DNA from 3 places in the Shewanella sp. MF05960 genome. Region 1 is predicted to be linked to each of the others. Evidence: predicted binding sites of a transcription regulator. Region 1 holds the regulator's gene; each other region holds the start of a gene.
The links. Region 1 encodes sigma-54, which starts transcription at its own class of promoters, with help from an activator protein. Its sites were predicted from a motif close to GTTGGCACGNNNNTNGNNT; they were not measured.

Region 1 (6,297 bases):
GATGGTAGATGGTGCAGTCGGGATTGCCAAATTTTATGGGCTCTCTGATTTGGTCATTGGCTTAACCATTATTGCTGTGGGGACCAGTTTGCCAGAACTTGCCGCCTGTATTGCTGGGGTATTAAAAAAAGAAGATGATTTAGCAATAGGCAATATCGTTGGATCTAACTTATTTAATATATTAGCGGTACTCGCGATACCAGGGCTTATCGCCCCTGGGGTGATAGATGCACAAGCCAGTGGGAGAGATTTCTACATGGTATTAGGCACAAGCGCAGCGTTAGCCGTTTTAGTCTTATCCAGTGGCGCCAAAAAACAACTGACTCGTTGGCATGGCGTCCTATTATTAATCACCTTTATTGCGTACCAAATTGTTGTATTTCAATCCCATTAAGTTGGAGCATAAAGGTTAGGTATTAAGCCAAAAGAGAGACAAGCATGGTAGATCAAACTCAGTTTCGCCAATGGGGCCGCAAAGTCATCGATATTGAAAAAGCGGCATTAGATAATTTATATCAATATGTTGACTCGGTAGAGTTTGGCCAGGCTTGCGAACTCATTATGCAATGCAAGGGCAAAGTTATTGTCATGGGCATGGGTAAATCAGGCCATATTGGTAATAAAATATCGGCGACATTTGCCAGCACAGGCACACCAGCCTTTTTTGTACACCCTGGCGAAGCAAGTCATGGCGATTTAGGCGCATTAGACAGAAATGACATCGTATTGGCCATCTCAAACTCTGGTGAATCAAGCGAAATCCTGACCTTATTGCCTGTAATTCAACGCATGGGCGTTCCGGTCATCGCGATTACTGGTAAACCAGAATCCAATATGGCAAGGCTCTCAAAAATCCATCTTTGTATTCAAGTCCAAGAAGAAGCATGCCCACTTGGATTAGCGCCAACGTCAAGTACCACCGCGACCTTGGCGATGGGTGATGCACTCGCCATTGCATTACTGCAAGCAAAAGGATTTACTCGAGATGATTTTGCCCTATCGCATCCGGGTGGTTCATTAGGCCGTAAATTATTATTAAAAGTTGAAGATGTGATGCATCAGGGTGAAAGCTTACCGAGCGTCAGCGATGACATCTGCATTACTGAAGCACTGTACGAAATATCGAAAAAAGGCCTTGGCATGACCGCCATAGTCGATAAAACGAACACCCTAGTCGGTATTTTTACTGATGGTGATTTGCGCCGCATTATCGATGCCGAAGTTAACTTACGCACCACACCTATTTCGCAGGTAATGACCAAAAATTGTGTCACTAGCCCTAGCGGTATTTTAGCGGCACAAGCACTGCAAATCATGGAAGAACGAAATATTAACGGACTGATTGTCGTTAACCCACAACATCAACCGATCGGCGCGCTAAATATGCTCGATATGGTTAAAGCAGGAGTTATTTAACCATGTCAGACACAACCACTCACTCAGGTTTTTACGGACCAATCAGCGATGATATTTGGCAACGTGCTAAAAAAATCAAATTGTTAATATGCGATGTTGATGGCGTGTTTTCTGACGGCCGAATTTACCTTAGTAATGCCGGCGAAGAGTTAAAAGCTTTCCACACTCGCGATGGTTATGGCGTGCGATCTGCCCTCACTAGCGGCATTCATGTCGCCGTGATAACAGGCCGTAAATCTAAAATTGTTGAAACCCGTATGACTGCACTGGGGGTTAAACACATTTATCAAGGCATCGATAATAAGTTTGAACCATTTGAAGCGTTATTGTCTTTATATAATGTCACCCCAGACGAAGTGGCTTACATTGGTGATGACATGGTCGATTTACCTGTGATGAAAGCCGCGGGTCTTGCGGTTTGTGTGGCCGACGGTCACCCATTTGTTAAACAACATTGCCATATGACGACGAGTCTCAATGGTGGCCATGGTGCATTGCGTGAACTCACAGATTTACTATTATTAAGCCAAGACAAATTCACCAGTGCCCACGGTATGAGTATATGAACAGAGTTACCATCGCGATAGCGGCATTTTTCGGCCTTGCCCTTGTGTTGTATTGGCAAACGCAAGTAAAACGCAGTGAAATGGATGCCGTAAAAGTGATAGGTATTGAGCGTCCGGACTTTGTCGCCAACGACTTACGCACAACCGAATACAATGAACAAGGTTTGATTGCCAGTAAAGTCACCGCGAAGCATATGGAGCATTATGCTTCCAGCGATATCACCCACTTTACTGATCCCGTTTATTTAATTTACCCAGAAAATGGTAAAGCACAGTGGCAACTCAGTGCTGACAAAGGACAATTAAATAAACAGAGCAATAAAGTCAGCTTAGAAAATAATGTTATTATCGATGCAATTGATATTGAAGAACCGTTACAGTCAGTGACCACACAAGCAGTCACCCTAGATTTAACGACCATGATAGGCAGCTCACAAGAGATGGTGTATATCAAAGGTAAAGGGTTTATGATCCAAGGCTTAGGCCTACATGCTGACTTGAATACGCAAAAATTATCGCTACTAAGCAAAGTAGAAGGAACATATGAGTCACAATAATCGACATCCTCGCGCCAATGCCGCATTACTATTAAGTGGCTTACTTTGCATGCTGAGCATTCCAGCAATGGCAAAACAAGGTGATCTCAAACAAGAATTGAAAATTGCTGCAGTGAGCCAATCTGCCGACATTAAAAACAATCAAATTGTCTTTAATGGCCCCGTGACTATTGTGCAAGGCACGATTAATATTAATGCCGACGAATTACGCGCATTTACCCCCAAAAACGGCGTATCAAAACGCTTAATCGCGACGGGCAAACCCGCGACATTTTCTCAAGAACTCGACGACGGTAACATCGGTACCGCCAGTGCCAACGAAATCAGTTACGATCTCGCCACAACAACTCTGACGTTAACCGGTAATGCCAAGCTAGACCAAGCAGGCAGCCAAGTCACGGGCAACCTAATTAAATACAACATTAAAGCCCAAGAGTTAATTGCTGAGAGTACCGGTAAAGGCCAAGATCGCGTCATCACGATTATTCAACCAGAAAATTTCCAAGACGAGTCAGCGCCAAAACAAAAGCTGCCTGAGATCCCTGTCAACAAGCAGATAAAACCATGAGCCAAATTACCTTAACAGCTGAAAACCTAGCCAAAAGCTATAAAGCGCGTCAAGTCGTAAAAGACGTCAGCTTAACTGTAAAAACGGGGCAAATTGTCGGTTTACTTGGCCCTAATGGTGCCGGTAAAACAACCACGTTTTACATGGTTGTAGGGTTAGTCAAAAGTGATAAAGGCCGTATATTAATTGATAATGACGACCTCACCGCTGACCCAATGCATCTTAGAGCCCGTAAAGGGATTGGTTATTTACCACAAGAAGCCAGTATTTTTCGAAAACTCACCGTGCACGACAATATCATGGCGGTGTTACAAACCCGCAAAGAACTCAGTAATGACGAACGTATTGAACAGCTCCAGCATTTACTGGAAGAGTTTCACATTACTCACATTCGCGACAGCCAAGGCATGTCATTGTCTGGCGGTGAACGCCGTCGAGTCGAAATTGCCCGAGCACTCGCTGCTAACCCTAAATTCATTTTGCTTGATGAACCTTTTGCGGGGGTTGATCCGATTTCGGTTATCGACATTAAAAAAATTATCCAGCAGCTAAAAAGTCGTGGATTAGGTGTACTGATCACTGACCATAATGTTCGCGAAACACTCGATGTATGTGAAAGAGCTTACATCGTAAGCCAAGGTAATTTAATTGCCGAAGGAACACCTGAAGAGATCTTGAGCAATCAACAAGTTCGAGCTGTGTACTTAGGTGAACAATTCAAGCTATAGTTAAGTTATATACCCAAACAACCTGAAGATACTCGATTTCAGCAAGAATTTACACGCGTTTAGGCAAGGCATTGATTGCGGTTAATGGTCGTTCCCTTTCCAAAATCAATAACACAGCATGAACGCGTGTAAAACTTGCCCCTTGGGAGTTTCACCGTGTTCCCACTACGTTGTTGCGTTAATTTATAAGGTGCCTACATTACCGCATTAACGCGCCTAGTATTGAAAACACGGTGAAGCTCTGAAACACGTATCTTCAAGTTGATTGGGTATACGCCTTTTAGCCTATCTAATTCATTCCATTGAACGATACCTAAATTGCGTGAAATGTCATTGACGTACGTGACACCCCATTACAGTTTTTCGAGATTGTTATTTTTATGGAAATCATCTAGGGATAAGCGGTAAATGAAAGCGTCACTCCAACTTAAAATGGGTCAGCATCTCACTATGACCCCTCAATTGCAGCAAGCCATCCGCTTGCTGCAATTATCTTCATTGGAGCTACAGCAAGAAATCCAACAGGCGCTGGACTCAAATCCATTGCTTGAAATAGAAGATGAATTTTCTCAAGCTAAAGATCCCTTAAAAGAAAGTCGCGATCAATCAGACACAGACTTCAGTGACAACAGTAATGTGAGTGTCGAAAAAGATACTTCAACCATCGACACCACAGAATCCATCAGTAAAGAAACTATGGACGACATGCCCATGGACACGACCTGGGATGAAGTCTATACCGCCTCACCGATGTCAGGGTCTGGTAGTGCCAGCATGCGTGACGATGATATGCCTTTTCAAGGGGAAACCACCGAAGGCTTATATGAACATTTAGAGTGGCAAAAAAACTTAACGCCATTTTCAGACACCGACCTTGCCATCGCAACAGCCATCATTGACGCAATAGATGAACGCGGCTATCTAACCCAAAGCACTGAAGAAATACTAGAAGCTATGGGCGATGAAAATGTTGAGCTTGATGAGGTTCAAGCGGTGTTAAAGCGAATTCAACATTTTGACCCCGTAGGTGTTGCTGCACGTGACCTTAGTGAATGTCTACTCATTCAACTGTCACAATATGCAGACTCAACTCCGCACATTGAAAATGCGCGAATGCTCATCAAAGATTATTTGGATTTAATCGCTGGGCGTGACTTTAGATTATTAATGCGTAAAACGCGTTTAAAAGAAGATGAGTTACGTGATGCCATTACCTTAATTCAATCTCTTAATCCGCGTCCTGGCTTATTGATCACTGCCGTCGATGACGAATACGTGATCCCTGATGTCACAGTATTTAAAAAGAATGGCCGTTGGGTTGTTGAACTCAATCCAGATAACATGCCTAAAATCGGTGTTAATCAGCAATATGCAGCAATGGCTCGCAGCAGTAAAAACCCATCTGATACTCAGTTTATACGAGGTCATTTGCAAGAAGCTAAATGGTTTATCAAAAGCATTGAAAGCCGTAACGATACCTTGTTAAAAGTAGCCAATTGCATTGTGCAATTCCAACAAGGTTTTTTCGAATATGGCGAAGAAGCCATGAAACCTATGGTATTAAATGACATTGCTGAAGCCGTAGAAATGCATGAATCGACCATTTCGCGCGTGACCACTCAAAAATACATGCACACCCCACGAGGGTTGTTTGAATTAAAATACTTTTTCTCTAGTCATGTCAGCACTGATGATGGCGGAGAGTGCTCATCGACAGCAATCCGTGCATTTATTAAAAAGTTGGTTGCTGCAGAAAACCAGAAAAAGCCGCTTAGCGACAGCAAAATGGCTCAACTACTGGCCGAACAGGGCATAAACGTTGCTCGTCGTACGATTGCAAAATACCGTGAGGCAATGATGATACCGCCCTCAAACCAACGTAAGAGTTTATAAATCACTCAACAATGGAGAAGTGTAATGCAGATCAATTTATCAGGGCATCATGTTGAAATAACCGAATCTTTACGTGAATACGTTCAGGAAAAGTTTTCAAAGCTTGAACGGCACTTCGATCAGATCAATAATGTTCACGTTGTACTCAACGTAGAAAAATTACAACAAAAAGCAGAAGCTAAAGTCAGCCTAAAGGGCGGAGAAATTTTTGCAATGTCAGAACATACAGACATGTATGCAGCAATAGACGCCCTGATAGATAAGCTCGATCGTCAGGTAATTAAACACAAAGAGAAGTATACAAAACACTAACGATGGAACTTTGTACCATCCTGCAGCCGGAATGCACCACCTGTGCCACACCGGGCAGTAAGAAAAAGGTACTGGAACTTATCAGCGATTTAGTCGCTGCCCAGTACCCGACCCTGTCTTCGCAAGAGGTGTTTGAAAGCCTTATCGCAAGAGAAAAAATGGGTAGCACAGGTATAGGTAATGGTATTGCAATACCTCATGGCCGATTAACGACAATCGATCACCCTATTGCGATCTTTGTAAAATGCGAAGAACCC
Region 2 (6,297 bases), on a different contig from region 1:
TGCGACAGTGACTTCAATGGCTGATGCAGCGTTAACCATTAAAGACTCAGGACCCACGTTAATCATTATTGGCGAGGTGGTCAGTGTCGGCCAGCAACTTGCCTGTTTACTTGATGATATCGACTTGTCATCTTCACAGGTCAATACACAATATGAGGCGCTGTATGCCTAAAATAGGTGAATTAACCCTGACATCTGCCGAAACATTTGATTTTCGGTTATTGATAAAAGCGTTGGGTAAAGGCGAAAAGGGATCTCGTTCGTTAACGTTTGCAGAAGCAAGTCTGTTACTCGAAGGGTTTGCGTTAGGGCATGCCACGCGAGTGCAAATGGCGAGCGCAATGATGCTTATGCGAGTTCGCGGCGAAACCGTGGATGAAGTTGCCGGAATAGTCGCGGGATTACGTCATACGTTACATAGTGATTGGCAGTCTTTATCAGTCGATATTGATTGGCCTGTTTATGCAGGTAAACGTGAACAATTACCTTGGTTATTGCTGGTGGCAACATTGCTGGCTAAGCAAGGTGTCCGTGTGATGCTGCATGGCGATAGCCAAGCGTTACCGCATCGCCGTCATGTTGAGTCATGTTTAGATGCATTAAGTATTCGGTGTTGCACCACCCCTCAAAGTGCAGCGTTAGCATTAGCGTCTGACGGTATTGTCTATGTGCGCGCAGGTGACTTAGCCCCCGTGTTAGATGATTGTCGTCAATTGCATCAAGAATTGGGATTACGCAGCGTCATTCAAACCGCTGCACGCTGTATTAATCCAAGTAACGCTCCAATCAGTTTGCGCAGTTATTTTCACCCAGGCTTAGATGATTTGCATCAACAGGTCAGCGAAGCATTATTTGCTAATAATGAATATCCACCCGGTCATGTTGCGATTTTTAAAGGCTTGCAAGGCGAAACAGAATTTAACCCCAGAGTGGCTACGTTAATGAAAGTCGTCAGTAAAAAAGCGGCCAATGTAACCGTGTCTAGCTCGACTATTCCGACATTATTAGCAGGCTTTTGTGGTGCAAAAGTGGGTCAGGCTGACCTGTCTAGCGACATACTTGCGCTGTTATGGCGCGAAACTCAGCCATTATTGGCAACTGAGCTTAGTGGTGTTATGTCGCGCACCATGATTGAGCAAGCATTGAGTAGTATTAGCGCGACATTAACTGCCGTAATACTGTTACTGAATCAGCAATCCCATATGGCGGGCGGTTCGCAACAATCATTGACGGTAGAGCAGGCCATTAGTTTAAGCCAGCAGTGTTGGGCAAATCGTTTGAGTGATGCGAATAACCTATTGGCTCAATGGCACAAAAAGGAGCGACCATGCGCAGTTTAATTTTTTGTGATGCAGGCTTTTCACTGGTGCCTGTCGTTGATTGTGATGTGGTGCAATACCAAGCTTGTTTGGCGGCATTTGGGCATGTCAGTGTGTTGACGTCAATTAGTCAAATTGAGCAACGTTTACATCAACAACATGTTGATACTTTACTTATTCTAACTGACCAATTGCATAGTCAAATTCAGGGGTTAATACAACGCACTTTGGCCATTAAACCTATGGTGATTATTGTTAATGCCAAGTCATGGCAACAAGATGTACTGTCACAATTACTTGATTGCGGACGAATCACTTTTATTCCCGACATGTTAACGGTGAACCGGTTAACCAGCGTGATTAGTTTGGCACAAATTCGCTTTAATGCCGCCAGTAAAACGCTCGCAGAATTTAAAAAATTAGACGACGAGATCCGGAGCATTAAATTGCTGAGTAGGGCTAAGTTGATTGTGATGCAACAAGGGTTTGATGAAACTAAAGCACACCAGATTATACAGCAGCAAGCGATGTTAAAAGGCATGTCGATGGCGCAAATGTCCGCGCAAATTATTGCGCTGGTTAGCCAATCTGACCGTGCTCGTTTGGCGGAGTAAATAACATTGAACAGTGATGGTGCGCCCAATGTTGGTGCGGTTGAGCCTAAAAAGGACGTGTTATCACTACAAAGTTAACGTTGAATATTTAAAGTCTTTATAAATCAATTTATTACATAGTTTTATTTGTTGGCATAGAGTCTGCAACATCACAGTATGATACTGCAACGCATTAATGGGACATAACCCATAAAAGCACGAACAGTAAAATTTAAAAAAATCGGGATTGTAACTGGCAATGGCGCCAACTCTTTAACAGGAGTTGGCGCCATTTTGTTTTTTACCATCCAAGGCATGAAGGAGCAGGAAATGACAGTCTCAAAACCCAAATTAGTGGTCGTTGGCAATGGCATGGTGGGTCATCACTTTATTGAGCAATTATGCAGTCTAGGGCTGAATAAAACCTTTGAAGTACATGTGTTTGGCGAAGAGCCTCGTCCAGCCTATGACCGAGTGCAGTTATCTAAATATTTTGAGACAGGCAGTGCCGATCCGTTAATGCTAACCAGTGCGCAGGATTATCAAGATTGGGGCATTAATCTGCATTTAAATACTCCCATCACGGCGATTGATATCGCAGCGAAAACCGTCACAAGTGCCCAAGGTGAATGTTACTCGTATACCCGATTAATTTTGGCGACTGGTTCGTTTCCATTTGTGCCGCCAATACAAGGCAACGATCGCGCTCAATGTTTAGTCTATCGCACCATTGAAGATCTTGAGGCTATTCAAGCAGCGGCGAAAAATAGTCAGGTCGGGGTGGTTGTCGGCGGCGGACTACTGGGCTTAGAAGCGGCAAATGCCATGATGCAACTTGGGGTGAAAACCCATGTTGTCGAGTTTGCGCCACAATTGATGCCCGTTCAGCTTAATGATAAAGCCGGTGAATTGCTGTGCAGTAAAATCGAGCAGCTCGGGGTGAGTGTGCATACCTCAAAAGCAACGACCGCCATTATTGATGGTGAAACTGCACTGCACCGCATGACATTTAATGATGAATCTTTTCTTGAAACCGACATGATTGTCTTTTCTGCCGGTATTCGCCCACAGGATGCTTTAGCCCGCGTGTCAAATATCAGCATTGGTGAGCGTGGCGGTATTGAAATTGACGATCACTGCCTAACATCAGCTCCCGATGTGTATGCCATCGGCGAATGTGCATTATGGCAACAAAAAATATTTGGTTTAGTGGCACCCGGTTATCAAATGGCACGTGTTGTTGCTTCACATATTGCCTCATTATCATCAAGCTCCCCAAGCCAATCGTTTACCGGTGCTGATATGAGTACCAAGCTTAAACTCTTAGGCGTCGATGTGGCCGCTATTGGCGCAAGCCGTGGTTTTGAGGATGCTCAATTTGTTGAGTTGTCTGATAATCAAACGGGTATTTATAAAAAGCTCTGGCTTGATGACAGTGGTAAGTATTTAAAAGGCGCGGTACTCATTGGCGACAATAGCGATTACAGCCGCTTACTGGATTTGTATTTGTCTCAGGATGAAATTGCAGGCTCTGCAGTTGAGTTATTACTTGCGGGTGCTGAAGATGAAGCCGACTTAAAAGACACCTCTATTGTATGTTCTTGTCATCAAGTGACGAAAGGCGACATTGTTGAAGCGGTTTCAGCTGGCAATCATAAGATGGCTGAAATTAAATCGTGTACCCGCGCAGCGTCGGGTTGCGGCGGTTGTGCGCCATTAGTGCAAAAAATTATTGATCAAACCTTGCAAGCTGCTGGGCTTGATTTTAATGCCGGTATTTGTGCGCATTTTGATCGCGACAGACAAGCTTTGTATCACCTATGCCAAGTGGAAGGCATTAATGACTTTGATTCATTAATGCGTCAACACGGCAAACCTTCAGCAAGCGGCCACACGTATGGTTGCGATATTTGTAAACCCGCAGCCGCCTCGATTTTTGCCAGTTTACAAAACCAATATGTATTAAACCAAGACAGCGGCCATGTTCAGCTGCAAGACACCAATGATGCGTATTTAGGCAATATCCAAAAAGACGGCACTTATTCTATTGTGCCACGGGTTGCCGGTGGCGAAATTACCCCAGCCAAGTTGATTTCAATGGGGCAGATTGCTCAAGAGTATGACTTATATACCAAAATCACAGGTGGGCAGCGTATCGATATGTTTGGTGCAACCTTGTCACAATTACCTGAAATTTGGCAAAAACTCATTGATGCAGGGTTTGAAACGGGACACGCCTACGGCAAGTCTTTAAGAACGGTTAAGTCTTGTGTCGGCAGTACCTGGTGCCGTTATGGCGTGCAAGATGCGGTGGGTTTTGCCATCGATTTAGAAAATCGTTACAAGGGCCTACGTAGCCCGCATAAATTGAAGTTTGCCGTATCGGGATGTACTCGCGAATGCGCCGAAGCACAAAGTAAAGATATCGGCATTATCGCAACCGACAAAGGTTGGAACCTCTATGTGGCAGGCAATGGCGGTATGCGTCCACGTCACGGTGATTTGTTTGCTACCGATTTATCGACCGAAACGCTTTATCAATACATCGACCGTATTTTGATGTTTTACGTTAAAACCGCCGACAAACTGCAGCGCACCTCTACCTGGATGGATTCATTAGAAGGTGGTTTAGCATATTTAAAATCAGTGGTCATTGATGACGCGCTGGGGATCAACTCAACCCTCGAACAACAGATGGAGTTGATTGCAGCAACGTATCAATGTGAATGGAAAACCAGTCTTGAACAACCGGCATTCTTAGCGCGCTTTAATGAGTTTGTTAACCCAAGCCAGGCACCTGTTGCAGATGCTAATGCATACCAACGAGTGCGCGATCAGCGCTTCCCTAATGGTAAAGATACCGGTGCAGGCAACATTGCGATTAAACAGATTACTGAGCAAAAAATTACCGAGCAGCAAACCACTGAGCAACAAGCAAAAGCAGATGAGGTATTAGCATGAGTTGGATTAATGTGTGTGAAGAAACAAGCTTACCCATAGGCACAGGTGTTGCTGCCTGGGTTGCCGGAAAGGCAGTGGCTATTTTTAACTTAGGCAAAGATGGTTTGTATGCCATCGATAATGTCGACCCCGCCTCAGGCGTGGGCTTATTAGCTCGCGGATTAATTTGTGAAATGGACGGTGAACTGTGCGTGGCATCGCCGTTATACAAACAACATTATCGATTAACCACAGGCGTGTGCATTGAAGATACGTCATTAATTGCCAGTCCGTTTGATATTAAAACTGAACAGGGAGATGTCCTTGTATTAGCCAAAGCATAAGGAGTATTACGATGAGTGCTGAAAAATTTAAGTTATTTTCTTTTAACGGCAAAATGAAGATTATGCATTTAAGCTGGATGGCTTTTTTTATCACCTTCGTGGTGTGGTTTAACGCCGCACCGCTGGTGAGTGTGATTGCCGACAGCTTAGGGCTGACGACCGCACAAATTAAAACCTTGTTGATCCTCAACGTTGCTTTAACCATTCCTGCGCGGATTATTATCGGGATGGTGACCGATAAATACGGACCGCGGATAACCTATTCGGCGTTACTCGCCATTTGTTCTATTCCGTGCTTTATGTTTGCCGTTGCCGATTCATTTGAACAGCTCGCATTAGCCCGTTTTTTAATTGGCTTTATTGGTGCCGGTTTTGTGATTGGTATTCGTATGGTCAGTGAATGGTTTCCTGCTAAAGAGTTAGGCACCGCAGAGGGCATTTACGGCGGTTGGGGTAACTTTGGTTCAGCTGCTGCAGCCTTTACTTTACCCGCGGTTGCTCTTGCATTTGGTGGCCCAGACGGTTGGCGCTATGCCATTGGTATTACTGGTTTAATGAGCTTATTGTTTTCGTTTGTTTACTACTTTAATGTCACCGACACACCAAAAGGCTCAACATACTTTAAGCCCAAAAAAGGCGGCGGGTTAGAGGTAACCAGCAAAAATGATTTAGTGTTACTCATAGTCATGAAAGTGCCGATGTATGCCACCTTAGCGCTATTGGGATGGAAGTTGTCGCCAGCGGGTGTCAGCATGTTTACTCAAGATACGACAAATTTGATTTACGCGGGTTTAGTCTTTGTATTTTTAATCGATTTTTATCAAACGTATCAGGTCAACAAGCATCTCTTTTCTGTTGAAGTGCCAGAGTTTGAACGTTACGAGTTTAAGCAAGTTGCGGTACTCAATGTATTGTATTTCACCACATTTGGTTCTGAGCTGGCGGTGGTGTCAATGTTGCCTTTATTTTTTGCCGAAACCTTTGCATTAGGTATGGCGCAAGCAGGTATGGTGGCATCCAGTTATGCCTTTATGAACCTGATGTCTCGCCCAGGCGGTGGCTGGTTAAGTGATAAGTTTGGTCGTAAAACCACACTATTGA
Region 3 (6,297 bases), on a different contig from region 1:
GAAGAGCAGGCCACTCAGCTGACTAAAAATGCCCAACAGTTAAAAACTACAACCCCTAATTATCAATCATCTGAAGTTGAAGATTTAGCTGCTTATACGCAAGCATCTGCTGAGCAGGCTCATGTTGACGATGAGAGTACATCATCAGTTGATCAAGTTGACTCATCACAAACGGACTCTTCACAAATCGATCGCATAGAAGATAGCCATGCGAAAGCGGCTTTATCGCCTGCCATTAATGAACAACAAAATGTAAATGATCCATCACAACAAGTCCCGATAACGCCAGATACGATTAGTGTTGATGATACTGCGAGAGTTGATGAAGCCGCTAATGTTGATGCCACTAATGTTGATGCCACTAATGTTGATACTGCTAAGGACAATGGATGAACCATCGTCAACAGCAGTTGCTGAATAAATTTAGCGTTCATCACAAAAAAGTGTTGCCTCTGCGCCCTGTGGCCAGTGGTCAATTAGTGCGTGTTGTCGGGTTAACCCTTGAAGCCACTGGATGTCGTGCGCCTGTAGGCAGCTTGTGTTCAATTGAAACCATGGTGGGCGAGTTAGTGGCTGAAGTGGTCGGTTTTGATGATAAATTACTGTACTTGATGCCAATTGAAGAGCTGCGCGGCGTATTACCAGGCGCTCGAGTGACACCGTTAGGTGAGCAATCGAGTTTAAATGTAGGCATGTCGTTACTCGGACGAGTGCTCGATGGCAGTGGTGCACCGTTAGACGGTTTAGGACCATTGAATACTGACCACCAAGCTGCTCGTCACGGACCCAATATTAATCCCTTGTCTCGACGAGCGATTACCGAGCCTTTAGACGTCGGTGTAAGAGCGATTAACTCGATGCTCACCGTTGGTAAAGGTCAACGTATGGGCTTGTTTGCTGGCTCTGGTGTCGGTAAAAGTGTGCTCCTTGGCATGATGACTCGCGGTTCTACCGCTGACATTATTGTGGTTGGGCTGGTGGGCGAGCGTGGCCGTGAAGTTAAAGAATTTATTGAAGAGATTTTAGGTGAGGAAGGCCGAGCACGTTCTGTTGTCGTTGCCGCGCCAGCAGATACTTCACCATTAATGCGTTTACGCGCGTGTGAAACCTCTACGCGTATTGCCGAGTATTTCCGTGATTTAGGTTATGACGTGTTATTGCTGATGGACAGTTTAACCCGTTATGCCCAGGCTCAGCGTGAAGTTGCGTTAGCGGTGGGTGAACCGCCAGCCACTAAAGGCTATCCACCATCGGTGTTTGCAAAATTACCCAGACTCGTTGAACGAGCGGGTAATGGCGGTCCTGGTCAAGGCTCTATTACCGCATTTTATACTGTGCTAACAGAAGGTGATGATCAGCAAGATCCGATTGCCGACGCTTCTCGTGCCATTTTAGACGGCCACGTGGTGTTATCTCGCCAGCTCGCAGACTCTGGGCATTACCCGGCTATTGATGTGGAAGCCTCTATTAGTCGTGTGGCGCCAATGGTGATAAGTGGTGAGCATCTAGAAGCGATGCGTCGTGTAAAACAAATGTATTCGTTGTATCAGCAAAATCGTGATTTGATTTCTATCGGCGCTTATTCACAAGGCAGCGATCCGCGCATTGATAATGCCATTCGTTTACAGCCTGCAATGAATGCATTTTTACGTCAGGGCTTTAAAGAACCTGTGAGCTTTGATGACAGTAAACTCATGCTGACGCAAATTGCCGCGCAGTGCCAAGGTTAATCCATGGCTAAAACAGATCCGTTAGTCACCGTACTTAAATTAGCTGTTGCCGCAGAAGAGAAAGCCGCGTTGCAATTAAAAGCCGCTCAATTTGAACGCCAAAAGCGCCAGGGGCAGCTTGATGCGCTAAATAATTACCGCTTAGATTACATGAAGCAAATGGAAGGCCACACCGGCACCACATTACGTGCTAATCAATATCATCAGTTTCATCAATTTATTCGCCAGGTTGATCAGGCCATTTTACAACAAGTGGCCGTGGTTAAAGACGGTGAAAAACAAGTGGGTTATCGTCAGCAACATTGGCAAGAGACTCAACAAAAGCGTAAAGCGGTTGAGATGTTGTTGGCTAAAAAAGCCACCAAAGAGCAAATGGCTGAGTCAAAACGCGAACAAAAAATGTCTGATGAGTTTGCGATGCAGCAATATTTTCGGCAGAAGATGAAGTAGTTTGTTGAATCAGAATTTATCAAGGTTTGCTTGTCAGCAGTAGATTATCAGCATTAGATTGTCAGCATTAGATTGTCAGCATTAGATTATTAGTATTTTTACCTTATTTTTACCTCAGTTTTTGGCCTCAATGTTTAACTTTAGTGTTTTTAAACAAGTGGCACTTAAATTGCTTGATTCTGTTCATAGAAAAACACATCGTCAGCGAAGTGACAGTACTAAGTGGATTTTTAAAGTCCATGTTAGTTGCTGTCGGGTTATCTACATACCAATGTGACAGTGCATAACGTACTTGATATTGACCCCTTTCGAGATGATATTTCACCAAACTTGATTTGATTTAAGTGGAGCCGATTATGCAGCAGATGAGCAATATCTTACTTAGCAATAGCAGTAAATCTGCCGATGTGGGTTTGAAAGGTAACAAGCAAGATGTTGAAAATACGTCATTCTTATCTACTTTTAATCAGGCGAGCGAATCAAGTGCAGAAGTAAAAAATGCTAGCGTTAAAACCGTAGACTCAAATGTCGAAGTGCCAATATATGATGCCGATATCGAAAACGAACTCAATAAAACAGCTGAGCAACTTTCTGATGAAAATTCAGATGCAGAGATGATTTTTGCTCAGCTGACGATGGCCGATACTTTAGGTAAGCGTAATCCTCATGGCGGAAATGAATTGCCGTATGTCGATAAGAGCGGTGTTTACACGCAACAGGGCGCCACTTTAGAACCCATTTTTAATTCGCCTAATGTAATCGGAAATACATTAGGTGACTTAACGTTTGAACAAATTGATTTAGATTCTCTTGATAGTAAAAGCAGTGAATTCAATGTCGATGAGTTATTTACCGAAACAATTCATTTATCTCCTTCGTCTTCATCTTCACTCGTTATCTCAGAGCTTAATCCCGAGCAATTAGCCAATTTAATGGCATTTAGCAAACTTTCTCGCACTGAATTACAAGCACTAGATGCTGAAGCATTAGGTGAGTTAGTGAGCGATTTTAATTTACAAATGCCCGTTGTGGATGAGTCTATTTTAGCGATGGCTGAGCTCGAACTTGAAAGTATTGATGATACTTCGGTTAATGTGCTTAATACTTACCAGCAAAGCGAGATAGATAAAGCGCTTGTTGTGAATGCGAGAGTTAAAGATCAAGGCGCTACTATGGCGCAATTGGATGTTGAGTTAACATCAATCCCATCTTCAGTGACACTGAGTGCGAGTATCGCATCATCATTCAGCGCGGAGTTAAGCGCCTCTCAGTCTGATCAGAATATGACATCAACTTTGGCTGCAGATGCTAAAGCTATTTTAGGTGATAAAACGCGGATCGATGGTAATATTCAACCTGTTGCTGCTGAGGTAAAAGCCTTAGAAAAAGCTGATTTTTCGGTGGTGTTAGATTCTGTTGCAGGTAAGCGTGCTAATGAATCTAGTGTAAACGTTAACTCCGCCAATAACGGACTTGATATGTTTGCTGATGTCAGTGAAGTTGACAATAAGTCGTTACAAAATCAAAGTAGCTTTACGCCTGTGCACAAGAGTGAGGTACCGCAATTTCAACTCTCATTAAGGCCACAGTCGGAGGCGGGCAGCCAGATGCAGGAGATGATCCAAAAGTTTTCTCCTGTCATGAAGCAACAGTTAATCACCATGGTGAGTAATGGTATTCAGCAAGCCGAAATTCGTCTTGATCCACCAGAGCTAGGTCATTTAACGGTAAAAATACAAATTCAGGGTGATCAAACTCAAGTGCAATTCCATGTTGCGCAGTCGCAAACTCGCGATCTTGTTGAGCAAGCTATTCCTCGTTTACGTGACATGCTTGCAAGTGAAGGGTTACAACTGACCGACAGCAAGGTATCGCAAGGCGGTAGCGGACGAGAGCAGCAACAAGAGTCATCTGAACATCAAGGCCAGTCATCTGATGGTCAATTGGACGAAATATCAACACAAGACATCAGCTTGATGACAAATACATCAAGGAGTTTACATTCTGCTATAGATTATTATGCTTAAGCAGGTAACCTATACACATAATATGACTTTTTAATAACAATGGGTTATTGAGCTCGTCATCAAGTTAGTCACATTGTTTATTGGGAACCTTTATGGCTGAAGAATTAGAGTTAGAAGAGACTGCAACCGGCGGGAAAAAGAAGAACAAGCTGGTGTTATTTGGTGGCATAGGTTTGGTTGTGCTTTTATTAGCCGCGGGTGGTGCCTGGTTTTTTATGGGGTCAGATGATCCTGCTCCTGTTACACCGGTTGCTGAAGGTGCAGATGCTACCCAGTCAGAAGCTGAGGCGGTTGTCTCTGCTCAAGCAGATTATGTCGGTATGCCGAGACCTTTTTTATTCAACTTGCCTGGCGTTGATCGTGCGCGGTTAGTTGAGATTAAAGTGCAGCTAATGGTACGCGGTGAAGACGACAGTATCTTAACTAAGAAACATATTCCTTTAATTGAAGATGCACTGTTAACTACATTTAGTGGTGCAGATGTGCAAAAGCTCAGTACCCAAGCCGGTAAAGATGAGCTTCGTCAATTAGCATTACTTAATGTGCAAAATACGCTGCAACCAATAACGGGCAAAAAAGTGGTTGAAAAAGTCCTGTTTACTGGTTTTGTGATGCAATAACCAAATGCATTAACTGCTAAGGCTACGATGTGAGTGATTTATTAAGCCAAGATGAAATCGATGCGCTACTTCATGGAGTAGACGACGTTGATGACGATGATATTGAAGAGAATAGCGAAGATGCGCGCTCTTATGATTTCTCGTCTCAAGACCGAATTGTACGTGGACGTATGCCCACGCTCGAAATCGTTAACGAGCGCTTTGCACGTCATCTTCGGATAAGCATGTTTAACATGATGCGCCGCGCGGCAGAAGTGTCTATTAATGGCGTACAAATGCTTAAGTTTGGCGAGTACGTTCATACGTTATTTGTCCCTACCAGTTTAAATATGGTGCGTTTTAGCCCGTTGAAGGGTACTGCACTTATCACCATGGAAGCACGTTTAGTGTTTATTTTGGTTGATAATTTCTTTGGTGGTGACGGCCGTTTTCATGCCAAAATTGAAGGGCGAGAATTCACCCCAACAGAGCGTCGCATTGTTCAGTTGTTGCTAAAAATCATCTTTGAAGATTATAAAGATGCATGGGCGCCAGTGATGGATGTTGAGTTTGAATATCTTGATTCGGAAGTGAACCCTGCAATGGCTAACATTGTCAGCCCAACTGAAGTGGTAGTCATTAACTCATTTCACATTGAAGTTGACGGCGGCGGCGGTGATTTCCATATTACCATGCCGTATTCGATGATTGAGCCTATTCGTGAGTTATTAGACGCGGGTGTGCAAAGTGATAAGCAAGATACTGACATGCGTTGGTCGCAAGCGCTTCGTGATGAAATTATGGACGTACAGGTTGGCTTTGATGCCAATATCGTTGAACACGAAGTGACATTACGCGACGTGATGGGCTTTAAAGCCGGGGATATTATTCCTATCGACTTGCCTGAACATATTATGATGCGCATTGAAGACTTGCCGACTTATCGTTGTAAACTCGGTAAGTCACGCGATAATTTAGCATTAAAAATTAGCGAGAAAATAGCTCGACCAGAAACGGTCAAATCAGAACTCCAACTGGTTACGCGTAAAGGTAAGGCTCGTGAAATTTCAGATTTATAAGGTGATATAAATGAGTACAGAAGATACTGGTGATGATTGGGCTGCAGCGATGGCTGAGCAAGCATTAGAAGAAGCGCAGCAGGTTGAGCTAGATGAGTTAGTTGATGACTCTAAACCGATAACCAAAGAAGAAGCCGCTAAACTGGATTCGATTCTTGATATCCCGGTGACCATTTCAATGGAAGTGGGCCGCAGTTTTATTAGCATTCGTAATTTATTGCAGCTAAACCAGGGTTCAGTGGTTGAACTTGATCGTGTTGCCGGTGAGCCGCTTGATGTGATGGTAAACGGTACGTTAATTGCGCATGGTGAAGTGGTGGTCGTGAACGATAAGTTTGGTATCCGTTTAACCGACGTGATCAGCCAAACTGAACGTATTAAAAAGCTTAAATAATCTTGATGAGCAAAACCG

Region 2: nirB (nitrite reductase large subunit NirB) is a predicted target of sigma-54. The motif match lies at 2,062-2,080, and genes of this name have one in related genera.
Region 3: ACROAE_RS15970 (flagellar hook-length control protein FliK) is a predicted target of sigma-54. The motif match lies at 2,337-2,355, and genes of this name have one in related genera.

What each region holds. Positions count from the first base shown of each region.
Region 1 covers NZ_JBOZPS010000004.1:192,069-198,365, forward strand. Annotated here, with positions in the region: gene ACROAE_RS05695 (calcium/sodium antiporter) at 1-394, shown strand, start outside; gene ACROAE_RS05700 (KpsF/GutQ family sugar-phosphate isomerase) at 439-1,416, shown strand; gene kdsC (3-deoxy-manno-octulosonate-8-phosphatase KdsC) at 1,419-1,982, shown strand; gene lptC (LPS export ABC transporter periplasmic protein LptC) at 1,979-2,539, shown strand; gene lptA (lipopolysaccharide transport periplasmic protein LptA) at 2,526-3,107, shown strand; gene lptB (LPS export ABC transporter ATP-binding protein) at 3,104-3,835, shown strand; gene ACROAE_RS05725 (RNA polymerase factor sigma-54) at 4,244-5,728, shown strand; gene hpf (ribosome hibernation promoting factor) at 5,753-6,040, shown strand; gene ptsN (PTS IIA-like nitrogen regulatory protein PtsN) at 6,043-6,297, shown strand, end outside.
Region 2 covers NZ_JBOZPS010000003.1:178,219-184,515, reverse strand. Annotated here, with positions in the region: gene cobA (uroporphyrinogen-III C-methyltransferase) at 1-172, shown strand, start outside; gene ACROAE_RS04220 (glycosyl transferase) at 165-1,340, shown strand; gene ACROAE_RS04215 (ANTAR domain-containing response regulator) at 1,328-1,933, shown strand; gene nirB (nitrite reductase large subunit NirB) at 2,243-4,873, shown strand; gene nirD (nitrite reductase small subunit NirD) at 4,870-5,196, shown strand; gene ACROAE_RS04200 (NarK family nitrate/nitrite MFS transporter) at 5,208-6,297, shown strand, end outside.
Region 3 covers NZ_JBOZPS010000017.1:33,227-39,523, forward strand. Annotated here, with positions in the region: gene fliH (flagellar assembly protein FliH) at 1-393, shown strand, start outside; gene fliI (flagellar protein export ATPase FliI) at 390-1,730, shown strand; gene fliJ (flagellar export protein FliJ) at 1,734-2,180, shown strand; gene ACROAE_RS15970 (flagellar hook-length control protein FliK) at 2,537-4,207, shown strand; gene fliL (flagellar basal body-associated protein FliL) at 4,300-4,827, shown strand; gene fliM (flagellar motor switch protein FliM) at 4,857-5,885, shown strand; gene fliN (flagellar motor switch protein FliN) at 5,896-6,279, shown strand.